DNA from 3 places in the Virgibacillus natechei genome. Region 1 is predicted to be linked to each of the others. Evidence: riboswitches for the same ligand, from Rfam matches in the RefSeq annotation. Region 1 holds a riboswitch; each other region holds the start of a gene.
What was found. A riboswitch is a leader RNA that binds a small molecule or an ion and turns the genes downstream of it on or off. The one in region 1 is predicted to bind S-adenosylmethionine.

Region 1 (3,202 bases):
TTACCAATTATTTCATTGAACAACGCCAACCCTTTTCGCAGGATGATTATCCGGCAGATGGACATTTCCTTTTCCAAACATATTTTCTCTTAAGGTCTTTCCTTCATATTCCTGTCGGTAGATACCCCGCTTCTGCAATTCAGGCACTACATGGTCAACAAACTCACGATAGGTACCTGGTGAATAGGCTTGGGCAATCGTAAACCCATCCACATCCCCTTCTTTCGACCACTCCTCCATACGATCCGCAATTTGTTCCGGCGTTCCGACAAATTTTACGGTACCATTTCCTAGCCCATGATTTTTGACGGCTTCTCGTAGGGTCCATTTTTTATTCGGGTCTTTTGTATATAGATCCAAATTTCCCTGAACCGCCTCTGTGTCCATATCCTCAATGAATTGATCTGGATCATATTTGGAAAAATCAATCCCCGTATGACCCGATAGAAGTGATGCTGTACCTTCAAAGCTGACATGATTGGTCAAATCTTCATATTTCATATAAGCGTCTTCTTCCGTGGATCCAATAATCGGCAGAATCAACTGGGAAACGAGTACATCCTCAGGTTTCCTTCCCTGTTCCTGCGTTCGTTTTCGTATGTCTGCAACATATGCTTTCAACGCTTCTAGTGAATGATTTTTTGTGAAAACTGCTTCGGCATGTTTGGCCGCGAAATCTCTTCCTTTTGGCGAAGCTCCTGCCTGGAATAATACCGGCGTACGCTGTGGTGACGGCTCTACCAGATGCGGGCCTGGCACATTGAAAAACTCGCCTTCATGGTCGATCAAATGTACTTTATCCGGATCTGCAAAGGTATCCTTTTCTTTATCAGAAACAACGGCATCGTTTTCCCAGCTATGCTCCCATAATTTATAGACAACATTCAGAAATTCATCCGCACGGTCGTAGCGGAGCTCCTTAGGAAGACGGCTCGTAAGCCCCAGATTGACTGCTTCGCTTTCCAGATAGGATGTCACTACATTCCATGCGACCCTCCCCCCAGTTAAATGGTCAAGCGTCGACAACTGACGTGCCAGTGCGTAAGGCTGTGCATATGTAGCGGAAATCGTAGGCGCAAAGCCCAGATTTTCCGTGACGGCTGCCATTGCGGAAATAGGAATTAATGGATCATGTGCTGGAAGCTGGACGGCATGCCGGGCAGCCGCATCATGACTTCCTCCGTATACGCTATAGGTCCCGAGTACATCCGCTATAAAGAGCGCATCAAATTTACCACGTTCTAAGATCTTGGCTGTTTCTGTCCAGTAAGCTAAACGGTTGTGATTTGCACCTTGATCCTTTTCATGCTTCCACAATCCCATGGAATGCGGGGAAGGTGAATTTTGAATAAATCCATTCAAATGAATTTGTTTTGTCATCATGCAAAACTCCTTTTTACTCGTTTTTGTTTCAGGCTAGTAGAAACGTTATTTCTCATCGTAAGCATTTAGTGCGTTGACGCTATGTGCAAAGGCAGATCCGGCTTTTAACGCAACTGCCACAAAAATGGCTTCAGAGATTTCTTCCAGACTCGCGCCTGTTTTCTTCGCGTTTTTCGTATGCAGGTCGATGCAATAGGCACAACCTGTCGCATGAGCGGACGCTACTGCTATCAGTTCGTTTTCCTTTTCCGTCAACTTCCCGGCTTTGATTGCCTTTTGGTCAAAATTCGCAAACGCCTTGAATGTTTCCCCGTTCAATTCGCCAAATTCCTTCAGGCGGTTAAAGTAGGAAGCTTTATATAATTCATCATCGCCTTGTCCATCAAACGCATTCAATGCATTAACGCCATGAGCAGCTGCTGAACCTGCTTTCAATGCCGTTGCAACGAAAATAGCTTCGCTCACTTCTTCTTTATCAGCTTCATTTTTCTTCGCATTCCCAACATGCAGATCGATGCAATACGGGCATCCGGTAATGTGCGCGACTGCTATTGCAATCAATTCCTTCAATTTGACGGATAATTCCCCGTCCGCCAATGCCTTGTCATTAAAGGCGAAAAAGGTCTCAAACGCCTCCGGTGCATACTCCTTCAATTCCGTAACCCGACCAAAATAAGATTTCTTATATAAGCTTTCTGTGTTTGTTATACCCAATGTTTTCTCCTCCTGAAATTTAATAGTTTTTTTAAATGGTAGATCCGTACTGTTCTTGAGCACACCTCCTACAATTAATATGAATTTTCTTATGCGTTTACTTGGTTTAAGGGATAGATGTACGAAGAATTCATCTTGTACTTATTTTAAAGCCAAAAAACCTCTCCCGATGAGGAAGAGGTTAAATTTCTACACAATTCTCATCTTTCAAGCGAATGCTTGCTGGAATTAGCACCTAGTTACTTATGTTGAACATAACGGTTGCTGCGGGATCACAGGACCAGTTCCTCCCCCGACTCTTGATAAGGAAATATCATATTTAATTTTTAAGATTTCTATACATCATATCGGACACTGAAAAAACTGTCAAGAAAGAATTATGTGTTTTTTACGATTAATGGGCATAATAAGAAAAATAATTCAAACGACCTAATTGTCAAATTATATACGAATTTAGGCACTCTTTTGCTACGAAAACTGCTGTTATTTGTGTTTCACTACACGATCAATCTCACTCCTCATATTCTGATCAGCATTTTCTTTGCCATACTTAGAAATAGAGAAGTTATAGAGGATGATACCTAAGATGACCCATGCAATTATAATAACCCACTCATAAGGCCAAAGAAGTGCTGACGGCATTCCAGGCATATAAAGTAACGTTACGCCACCCGCCATGAATACGGCAAGCCAGCCAATGACCGTACCACCTCGGACTCGGAAGGGACGTTTCATGTCTGGATCTTTTTTACGTAAAATAATAAAGGATATTGCGACCATTAACCATGCTACTACCAGTCCAATTCCACCCGCATCAACCAACCATACAAGCGCTGGGCGTCCGAATAAAGGAGCAATCGTAGTCAAAGCAGCGATCAATAGAATTGCTTTATATGGTGTATTATATTTCGGATGCAACTCTCCCAACGATTTAGGAAGCATACCCGCTCTAGCAAGTGCATAAATCGCACGGCTACCCCCAACATAGAAACCAATCCAGCTTGTCAATATCCCGCCAATACCACCTAATACAAGAATGTTTCCCATCAACTGACTGTTGCCAAAAGCGGTTACCATTGCATCGGCTGTCACGAGTTCAGAATTA
Region 2 (3,202 bases), 1.0 Mb from region 1:
TAGAGAGAAGCCTACCATTGCGATCGTTTCCCATAATGCTTCTAAAATTTGATCCCAATTAACTAACATCTGCTAACACCTCCTTTATCGTTACTTCTTGTTGGTGGATATGCATAATAACTCGATTTATTTCTTTCTCTTCGCCTTCAAATTTTACAATCAAATTTCCAAATGGCGTCCCTTGTAATTCGGTAACATTGCCAAAGAGAACATTAACTTCGACATTAAAGTTCTTTGCAATTTGCGAAAGTAATGGAGCGCCTGTTGACTCACCAACAAATACGATTCGATAAATTTGATGGTCTACATCTTGCGTATTGATAAGCTCATATACTGAATCTGGTATTTCATCATGCATAACCGAACTTACAAAATTATGTGCAATCTTTGTTTGAGGTTGGGAGAATACATCAAATACAGACCCAGCTTCCACCACTTTTCCGCTATCCAACACCGCCACCTTATCGCAAATCTCCCGAATAACTCCCATTTCGTGCGTTATAATTAAAATCGTTATATTGTACTCCTGATTGACACGCTTTAAAAGATTTAATATCGACTTGGTCGTTTCTGGGTCGAGTGCTGATGTCGCTTCATCACATAATAAAACTTCCGGTTGCGTAGCCAATGCTCGCGCAATTCCTACTCGCTGCTTCTGTCCGCCAGATAATTGATCTGGATAGTTAGTTGCCTTATCACTTAATCCCACAAAATCAAGTAGCTCATTAACTCTTTTGTTAACTTCTTCCTTCGGTTTTTTCTGGAGTAATAATGGCATTGCTACATTTGTAAATATTGTTTTCGAATTCAATAAATTAAAGTGTTGGAAGATCATCCCAATATTCTGTTTTGCTTCCCTTAATTCCTTTGCTGATAGGTCTAGTAAGTTTTGATTATTCACGGTGATTTTTCCAGAAGTTGGTCTCTCCAGTAAGTTTGCACAACGGATTAATGAACTTTTACCTGCACCACTAAAACCGATCACACCATATATTTCGCCTTTTTCAATATGTAAATTGACTTGATCTAATGCTCTCACCTCTTGCGTCTTACCATCATAAACTTTTGTAACATCTTCAAATGTAAGCATCTCTTTTCCTCCTATTAAAAATACCCCTTCTTATCAAATAAGAAGAGGTATTATCGTACATCCTCAACTTATCTTTCAAGCTCACCGCTTGTTGGATTTAGCACGTTACTTTTCCTAGGAAAAGTTCGTTGCCGAGAATTCATAGGGCCAATCCCTCCATCTCTCTTGATAAGAAGTTTTTATATTTAATTTTGAATTTAAAAATCTCTTCTTATGAAATATAAGAAGAGATTCACATTATGTATATGCACACTCTTCTTATTTTCCAAGTAAATACTTGTTGGATTTAGCACAGTACTATAAAATAGTCCGCTGCCGAGGTATCAAAGGGCCAATTCCCTCCACCTCTCTAAATAAGAAGTAATAATTATTTAATTTGTATAACTTACTTTACTACCGTTATATTATTTTGTCAATTGTTTTCTAAAAGATTATATATGTCAAAACATCAACTATTTATAGTAATATTTAATGAATTCCTCAAAAACACAATAATAACTATGTTAAAATAAAATCAGTATGCAACAAACGGGCGCCATTCTTGAAGAAAGATGGAAGTTTATGGTTGGCACTTAGTTGTTTAGGGGGGATATTTTGTTAAAAACACTTAAGATCGTCTTTGCACTCATAACTTTAGTTTTAGCAGGGTATGGCCTGACAACTGGAAATTCCATAGTAGTATTACCATATATGATGCTTTTTATGGGAGCACTGCTATTGGTTATGGGTATATCCGAAATCAAAAACGAACGGAAGCAAATAGGCTTTATGAGTATTATTGTTTCCTTATTTGTTTTTTATGTTTCCATACAAGGATTCCTATTAAATTATACTAGCTAATATAAGTGAAAAGATATTCCAAAAAAGGGCGCAATAATCGAATAAATATGTGTCGCAATAGGGCCATTTTCTGGAATAAAAACTTCCTTTTGGGAAAGATAATTATAAGCCTTAAAGGGGAGGTTCCAATGATTAATGTATTTGCTTGGTTAATATTCATTATTCCGTTAGTTTCTTTGTTCTTTCTAGGTCAGACGATTATAAGAAGATATATATCCGTTGCACTTTTTGTAACTGTTATAAATACTATTCTTTATTCAATTGCTTGGGAATACAACTGGTGGAGGTATGAAGAATCTCTTTTTAATTGGGATCAGGTAACACCAGTTCCTATAATATTTAGCGCATATTGGGTTATCACAATATGGATTTTCCGTTTCACTTTCCGTAAGTTTTGGGTTTATCTTATTGTTAATATAATTGCTAATTGTCTGTTTGGATTAGTATTAGAACTTTGGAGAAAAGCAGAAATTTATTCCGGGAATATGTCAAATGTAACAGTAGTACTGATATTTATATCCCTTTCTATTATTATTTATATCTTCCAAGTATGGTATGAAAGAAATAGAAGTACCGAATCTTAATAAGAGGCATGTGGAAATAAGATTCAAAAATATAACGATTACAGAAAAACACATCTTTAACTTTAATGTTTCAATTGTATTTGAAGTTTGCTGTTAAGGTAGAAGTAAACTTTACACCATTAATTTTGACTACTTCTATGTTACTTTTATGGTTTTATTTGTCCAAAAAAGAGAAATCTGATAGAGATAAATGAGTTTACCATTTTTGATTAAAGGGCGAAATTATGGAAAAAAGAGCAATTTTACATTTAAGCAAGCACAGAAATAATCTGTGCTTGCTTGCTATTTATACTGTTAATTCGTTGTCAAAATGTATGCTAAGCGGAAAGCGAAATGTGTTTTCCGTAGCGAATCTCTGCTCTCAACCAACGTTTGCAAAAGGATTTTCACTATGTAGCAGTGTTAAATCAACTACGACGATTTAAAAGCAACAAAGGTTTTCGGTGGGACGAGTAAGCGCAGTCCCAATACTTACGAAAAGATGAATTACTTAATAACATCCTTCCCACCCATATAAGCACGCAATACCTCTGGAACCACAACAGATCCATCTTCTTGCTGGTAATTTTCCAAAATAGCTGCTACCGTTCGACCAATGGCAAGTCCGGATCCGTTAAGCGTGTGAACAAATTCCGGTTTTCCTTTTGCATCTCTTCTGAACCGAATACCTGCACGCCTTGCTTGGAAA
Region 3 (3,202 bases), 510 kb from region 1:
GGTAAAAAAGCCGATTTCTTTATCGGCTTTAAGTCTTATTTTTTACTTTTTTCAACTGAAATCGATGGGGGTGATTTCGTTATCACTCCCCCTTACATTTTCACTCATTAGGTTATAAAACAAGCCATACAACCATCTGCTGTATGGCTTGTTTTTAAACTGTTTTATATTTTTCCACGAGTGCCTTTAACTCTTCTACTTTATCCGTTTTCTCCCACGGAAACATAATATCTGTTCTCCCAAAATGACCATAGGCAGCTGTGCTTCTGAAAATTGGCTTTTGCAGATCAAGCATACGAATAATTCCTGCCGGCCGTAAGTCAAATATCTCCCGAATCGCTGAAACGAAGTCTTCTTCACTCACGACACCAGTTCCAAATGTATTGACCGCAATTGACACAGGCTCCGCAACACCTATTGCATAGGCGAGTTGCACCTCACATGTTTTTGCTAATTTAGCTGAAACAATATTTTTAGCTACATACCGGGCTGCATACGCAGCGGAACGATCGACTTTCGTTGAATCTTTTCCACTGAATGCACCACCTCCATGACGCGCATACCCACCATAGGTGTCGACCATAATTTTACGGCCTGTTAAGCCCGCATCTCCTTGAGGTCCCCCAATAACAAAACGTCCGGTTGGATTAATAAAATAGTTAGTTGTTTCGTCTAATAGACTAGCAGGAACCACTGGGCGTATAACATGTTCTATTAAATCTTTTTCAATTTGCTCAATGGTTATATCCTGATGATGCTGTGTTGAAATAACAATTGTATCCACTTTAATTGGGTTGTTATTCTCATCGTATTCAACGGTTACCTGTGTTTTCCCGTCCGGACGTAGATAGGAAAGAACTTTTTCTTTTCTCATGTCTGATAAACGTTTTGCCAGTTTATGAGCTAATGAAATTGGCAATGGCATTAATTCTTCGGTTTCATCACATGCATAGCCAAACATAAGACCTTGATCACCTGCACCAATTGAAGCGATTTCTTCATCACTTATTTTCCCTTGACGTTCTTCAAGTGCATGATCGACCCCACCTGCAATATCTGCAGATTGCTCATCGATTGCTGTTAATACAGCACATGTGTCGGCATCAAAACCAAACTTAGCACGCGTATATCCTATATCCTTTATTGTTTGACGGACAATCGCAGGTATATCCACATATGTACTTGTAGTAATTTCTCCAGAAACTAACACAAGCCCTGTGGTTACAGTTGTCTCACATGCAACACGCGCATGCGGATCATTTTTTAAAATTTCATCCAGGATAGCATCTGATATTTGATCAGACATCTTATCTGGATGCCCTTCTGTTACAGATTCAGATGTAAATAAACGGCGATTTGGAGCCATACGGCTAAATCCTCCCTCAATATTATGTTACGGTACTCTATTCATTAATTATGTTTCTTTATTATTCAAAGTGCAAAAAAAAGCCCTTCCTGCAACATGAGGAAAGGTGGTATATCCTTTCACTCTTATTATTCAAGGAAATATACTACTATAATCCTTGCATCAGGTGAGCACCTTTTCACTGGTGTGACGGTTGCTGGGCTTCATAGGGGCTGTCCCTCCACCAACTCTGAATAAGAGAGTATCCATACGTAATTTAGCTTATCGAAAGAGGCCTATTATGTCAACCGATTCATTCTATAAATACGATAAAATAAAGCTTCATTCAATGAGGGTTTTATGACGTACAAATGTTTTCGATGTAATTTCATACTTATCCGTATTGTTACCCTACCCAAACTTTTCACTCTAACTCCATTTTTAAGTCGGAGTTTAACCGCTCGTTAAACTCCGATATAAAGCTTAATGAAAATTCATCAAAAGAAATCTTTTAAATAGTATGGACTAATTTAACTAATGTGTTATACTATTTGTAAATTAAAGCATATGATAATTTTATATTCCATTTTTTAAACAAATTCATCAAAAGGCGGGTATCATATATGAAAACGGTAGAATCATTTATTAAAAACGAGCTATATTCTCATGACAATTTACAAAAGAATCTGTCTGTTCCCAGATTGGTTGAGAAAATCCTATCGAAGAATGAAGGTGTTTTAACCGCAACAGGATCAGTTCGTGCTACTACAGGCGCATATACTGGGCGTTCGCCAAAAGATAAATTTATTGTGAAAGATGAATCTTGCGAGGAGTTTATTGATTGGGGACCCGTTAATAAAGCAATTGATGAAAAGGCTTTTAATAAGTTATACAAGAAAGTAACCGCTTATTTAATGGAAAAAGATGAATTATATCAATTTAAAGGATTTGCTGGTGCGGATTCCAATTCTAGATTACCGATTCAAGTTATTAACGAATATGCTTGGCATAACTTGTTCTCTCGTCAGTTATTCATTAATCCAACAGATGAAGAACTAGCATCACATGAGGCTGATTTCACAGTAATTTCAGCACCAACTTTCAAAGCTGATCCTGCAATTGATGGTACAAATTCAGAAGCATTTATTATTATTTCTTTTAAAGAGCGGGTTATTCTAATCGGTGGTACAGAATACGCTGGTGAAATTAAAAAATCAATATTCTCTATTATGAACTATATATTACCAAGGAACAATATCTTATCGATGCATTGTTCTGCAAACGTTGGCCAAGAGGGAGATGTTGCTTTATTCTTTGGCCTTTCAGGTACAGGAAAAACAACCTTATCTGCTGATCCCTACCGGCGTTTAATTGGTGATGATGAGCATGGTTGGAGTCCAAGTGGTGTCTTCAATATCGAAGGTGGATGTTACGCAAAATGTAACAACCTTTCCGAGAAAAAAGAACCACAAATATTTAATGCCATCCGGTTCGGATCCGTGTTGGAAAATGTAATTCTGGATGAAGAATCGCGACTTCCAGATTATGATGATACGTCATTAACCGAAAACACAAGAGCCGCATATCCTGTGGAAAACATTGATAACATTATTACACCAAGTGTTGCGGGACATCCGAATACGATTATTTTCTTAACGGCAGATGCATCTGGAACATTGCCACCTATTAGTAAATTAACAAAAGAGCAAGCAATGTACCATTTCTTGAGTGGATATACGAGTAAATTGGCTGGCACAGAGCGCGGAATAACAGAACCTCAGGCAACATTTTCTGCATGCTTTGGTTCTCCCTTCCTACCATTAGCACCAGCGACTTATGCTAAAATGCTAGGAGAAA

Region 2: another riboswitch for S-adenosylmethionine. It lies ahead of OLD84_RS00090 (methionine ABC transporter ATP-binding protein); the one in region 1 lies ahead of OLD84_RS14780 (carboxymuconolactone decarboxylase family protein).
Region 3: another riboswitch for S-adenosylmethionine. It lies ahead of metK (methionine adenosyltransferase); the one in region 1 lies ahead of OLD84_RS14780 (carboxymuconolactone decarboxylase family protein).

What each region holds. Positions count from the first base shown of each region.
Region 1 covers NZ_CP110224.1:2,880,119-2,883,320, forward strand. Annotated here, with positions in the region: gene OLD84_RS14775 (LLM class flavin-dependent oxidoreductase) at 13-1,383, opposite strand; gene OLD84_RS14780 (carboxymuconolactone decarboxylase family protein) at 1,429-2,097, opposite strand; SAM riboswitch class I at 2,295-2,406, opposite strand; gene OLD84_RS14785 (APC family permease) at 2,581-3,202, opposite strand, start outside.
Region 2 covers NZ_CP110224.1:19,729-22,930, reverse strand. Annotated here, with positions in the region: gene OLD84_RS00095 (methionine ABC transporter permease) at 1-69, opposite strand, end outside; gene OLD84_RS00090 (methionine ABC transporter ATP-binding protein) at 59-1,090, opposite strand; SAM riboswitch class I at 1,156-1,265, opposite strand; SAM riboswitch class I at 1,346-1,450, opposite strand; gene OLD84_RS00085 (YczI family protein) at 1,685-1,930, shown strand; gene OLD84_RS00080 (hypothetical protein) at 2,059-2,514, shown strand; gene serS (serine--tRNA ligase) at 3,001-3,202, opposite strand, start outside.
Region 3 covers NZ_CP110224.1:2,374,714-2,377,915, forward strand. Annotated here, with positions in the region: gene metK (methionine adenosyltransferase) at 155-1,366, opposite strand; SAM riboswitch class I at 1,489-1,606, opposite strand; gene pckA (phosphoenolpyruvate carboxykinase (ATP)) at 1,969-3,202, shown strand, end outside.